DNA from 2 places in the Colwellia sp. M166 genome. Region 1 is predicted to be linked to the other one. Evidence: riboswitches for the same ligand, from Rfam matches in the RefSeq annotation. Region 1 holds a riboswitch; the other holds the start of a gene.
What was found. A riboswitch is a leader RNA that binds a small molecule or an ion and turns the genes downstream of it on or off. The one in region 1 is predicted to bind cobalamin.

Region 1 (2,208 bases):
ACATAGCCGCAGCGGTACAAATAAAACCATCAACAATAATCAGCATATTATTCTCTGCGGCCGCCAGCATCGCTGCAGTTATTTGTACTAGTTCAAAGCCACCGATACAGCGTAAAATTGCCTTTGCATCAACTAAGTTTTCAGCATGCAATGCCAAAGCTTGTTCAATAACTTGTTGCTTCTTCTTAACCACATCATCAGAAACACCGGTACCACGACCAACCACATCGCTGACAGGCACTTTCATTATTGCCGCCATAATGGCTGATGCAATAGTGGTATTGCCAATGCCCATTTCACCAAAGGCCACAATATTACAACCACTCGCTTTAATTTTGTTGATGTGTTGCAGTGCAAACGAAAAGCCCTGTTCGACTTGAGCCTCAGTCATTGCAGCTTGCTGGTTGATTGCCTGTGTTATATAACCTAAACGCTGATTAATAACCGGTAAAGATGCTGCAGGGGGATGTAGAATACCCGCATCAACAACACTCAGTTGCCAACCGAATTGTCGGCAAAGTACATTGATAGCCGCTCCACCATTGGCAAAGTTAGCCACCATTTGGCTAGTAACGTCACTTGGCGCAATAGAAACACCTTCGCTAGCAATACCATGATCGCCGGCAAATACCGTTAAATGGGGAGAGACAAGTTGTAACTTGTGCTGGGTGTCAGTTGGGTCATCGTTGAGAATATTATTTTTGGTGTCAGCTATCGTGCTTATTAGCTGTATTTGTGCAATTTGTTTAGCAAGTAATTCAAGATCGCCTAATGCACCTAATGGCTTGGTTTTACCATCGATTTTTGCTTGAATTTTTTCTGAATGTTCACAACTAACCGCTTGGATCTCAAACATGACATTACCTAAATCAGACCGTACTAAATAAAAAATTGTTAGTGGATCGGTATATGATGATTAACGTCGATAGTATTAGGGGGTTTTTGGGAGCAAATCTATTTTCATCAGTGATATCGTCACCAATAAAAAATTGATAGTGTCTCGAGTAACCCGCTCGACGTAGCAATTAATGTTCATATTCATCTGGTATCCTGACTTACAGCATCTAGATATATCCCTTCCCAATGATTTTCTTTCGAAAATGTTTAGTGGTTAATATATCGCTCTGTTTACAGTTGCGGGTACAGTTGTGGACTTTCACCACATTCCCAGCCTCACGAATTTAAATGCTTTTAAGCAGCTTAAAAAAGTGTATTTGAATATGACATTATTTAATTATTGCCGCGATTATCGACAGCTAGGGGAAAATAGCAAGGTTTATTTTTATATCAGATAGTTCATAAAGTAATAAAAACGATAAAAATCAATCTATTGCTATAGAGTGCCAATTAACTTTCATACTAAAGGACTAAAATATTAGGGGCATATAATCGCGCAATTAAAGCATTAATTTAGACCAAGCTTTACCTTCGTTATCAATGAAAACTTGCAGATGAATTAAGCTGCCATAAGGCACATCCAAGTTGGTCATATGATAAGTACCTGGAATAGGCAGCCCTAATACTTTAGCCAGTAGATATCGAATAACACCACCATGACTCAACACTAAAGTATTTAATGAGTCCGCTTTTTCGAGTTCGCTTTGGCACAATTGCGAGAGTAAATTTTGCCAGAAGTTATCAACGCGCTCCATAAAACTTTCCATAGACTCACCGTTGGGCGGTTGGCATTGCCAGGGATCTTGCCAAAAATCGCCTAAGGTTAACGTTGTTTCTGCTGCGGTTGTTTCAGCTTCCTGTGTTAATTGCCACAACGCTTGATAAGGTTTACCGTCCCAATCACCAAAGTTCATTTCTTGTAATTCGGTCAACACCTGCAATGAAAGCTCATGTTGTTGGCAATATTGTGTGGCAAATTCTCGACACCGAACCAACGGCGAGCTATAACAATTTGAAATTTTAGGTAAATTTTTTGTGGCATTAATAAGTTGTTGCTTGCCAATATCGGATAGCGCAATATCAGTACGACCGCAAAGGATGCCGCTTTGTACAAGCTCGCCATGGCGTAACAAATAAACATTAAATACTGACAAGCTACTCTTCCTATTTTTAGCCTCGCTATTGCCGACAGTTTAGCAAAAAAGCTTGTGCTATTAATATGATAAATATTTTTATGTATACCCATGACGCTTCAAGATACATAATTTAAGTTTGAATTATCATCGGTATAAACAACAAAAAATTGATCTT
Region 2 (2,208 bases), 2.3 Mb from region 1:
TCGAGGCTGGTAATGGTCGCTGGACCAAAAGTAATTGACATCACTATAGAAAACAAAGTTAAGATGATCAGGCCAGAAAAAACCCAAGCATTTTTACCTTTAATAGTACGAAAAATATTCACGAAAGCTTACCGATATTGTTACGGGATAAATTGGGTTTGTGGCTGAACGTTGCGTCAGGTGCAGGGTAAAAATAGACTCGCGGGATGCCACTATGTTGAGCGTCATCTCGATGGCAAGGTAAACCAAAAACACTTGTTAAGACATCAGGCGTTAGCACCTTATCAACGCTACTGTTACTGACTAAATCACCTTTATCTAAGAGTAGTAATCTATTGCAGTACTGTGCTGCAAGATTGAGATCATGTATGGTCATGATCACGGTAATATTTAAAGCCTTAATTAATTGTAATATTTGATGTTGATAGAATATGTCTAAATGATTAGTGGGTTCATCTAATACTAATATTTTGGCTTTCTGTACCAAAGCTTTAGCAATCAATACTCGTTGTTGTTCACCGCCAGATAAAGTATTGAAGAATTTATTTTTGCTCGTTGCTAAACCTACTTTGTCTAACGCTAGCAGAATTTCTTTTTTATCAACGTCGTTGTCACGAGCAAATAGCGCTTTATAGGGCAGTAAGCCCATTCTTACTACGTCATAAACTTTTAAATCAAATATAGGAGGTGATTTTTGTACCACTAAAGCAAAGGTTTGTGCTAATTCATGTGGTTTATATTGACGGATACTTTTATTTTTTAGCTTTATACACCCTTGCCAGTTTTTATACTGATTTAATAAACACTTAAGCAACGAAGTTTTACCTGCACCATTGGGTCCTATTATGCCAATAATATCGCCACGGTTAATATCAAAAGTAATGTTGTTCAGGATCACTTGTTTGTCAACTGTCCAAGATACTGCTTTAACACTGAGTAATTTTGACATCAAAAATAGCCTAATATTAACATCTGGTGAATATTGGATAATGTTCCTAAGTATGTTTTCATTGCTACCTAAACGTTAACGCAAAAGTTTGTCGGGGATAATGTTATTTATTCGGGTGCTGAAAATAGGATACGAAGGTCTTTTAGACAGTGTAACTCACGTGTATTCCCGCACGGTGTTAACATTATTAGTGTTATTACAAATTTTGATACTAGGTGTCCTGACTTATAACTTTGAATAATAAAGCTATTTACAGTTGCGGGTACAGTCACGGCCTTTAACCATGTTCCCTATAAATTAACCTAAAGTTGATCTATGATCATCAAATACTTGGTTAAAGATATCATACAATATGAAGCTGATTTTACGGTTAAGTATGCCGCTTTACAACGAAAATCGTCAAGCAACATGAAGGGCGGGTCAGGGCGGATAATAAAAAAGGAGCTAATGCTCAATGCCGATCAGTTAAGAAAATGACCTGTTGACCGATCCAAACGATCATGCAAAATCCGTAGTTAGGAAACTAACTACGGATTTTTTTTGTGAATATAGAACAAGCACTGCAAGCAACACTTGAAGAAAGCAACCGATACCATACCTTTGAAAAATTATCAGAAATTCTTGACCCTGAAATCATTGAACAAGGCTTTCAACAAGCAGGGATTGCTACCGTTCGTAAGCGAAGGTTACCGCTTGAGGCTGTTTTGTGGTCAGTCATTGGCATGGCATTATTTCGAAAAGAATCGGTTTGGAATATCGCCAATAAGCTAGATATCATGCTACCTGGCAAAAACCAACTCGTTGCTCCAAGTGCAATGGTACAAGCGAGACAAAGGTTAGGTGATGACGCCGTTAAACAGGTTTTCAATAAATCTGCTCAATCAATGTATAAGCAACAGTCATTCGAAACATGGAATGGTTTGAATCTATTAGCGGTTGACGGTGTTGTGTGGCGAACAGCCGACACGCCTGACAATCGTAAAGCATTCTCTTCTGGTAGCAACCAATATGGTGATACAGCCTTTCCTCAAATACGCATGGTCTGTCATATGGAATTGACCAGCCATCAACTACTCAGTAGCGAGTTTGATAACTATAAAACCAATGAGATGAAATTAGCTGAGCGTTTAATTGAACGTACACCAGATAATTCACTAACTATGTTTGATAAAGGATATTATTCTTTAGGCCTGTTAAATCGTTGGCACCAAACTGGGAGTATGAGGCACTGGCTGATACCAGCAAGGCCCGACTTACAG

Region 2: another riboswitch for cobalamin. It lies ahead of FGD67_RS04765 (ABC transporter ATP-binding protein); the one in region 1 lies ahead of cobT (nicotinate-nucleotide--dimethylbenzimidazole phosphoribosyltransferase).

What each region holds. Positions count from the first base shown of each region.
Region 1 covers NZ_CP040755.1:3,371,449-3,373,656, reverse strand. Annotated here, with positions in the region: gene cobT (nicotinate-nucleotide--dimethylbenzimidazole phosphoribosyltransferase) at 1-856, opposite strand, end outside; cobalamin riboswitch at 1,023-1,219, opposite strand; gene FGD67_RS15185 (histidine phosphatase family protein) at 1,398-2,051, opposite strand.
Region 2 covers NZ_CP040755.1:1,043,370-1,045,577, reverse strand. Annotated here, with positions in the region: gene FGD67_RS04770 (FecCD family ABC transporter permease) at 1-122, opposite strand, end outside; gene FGD67_RS04765 (ABC transporter ATP-binding protein) at 119-949, opposite strand; cobalamin riboswitch at 1,142-1,288, opposite strand; gene FGD67_RS04760 (IS4 family transposase) at 1,492-2,208, shown strand, end outside.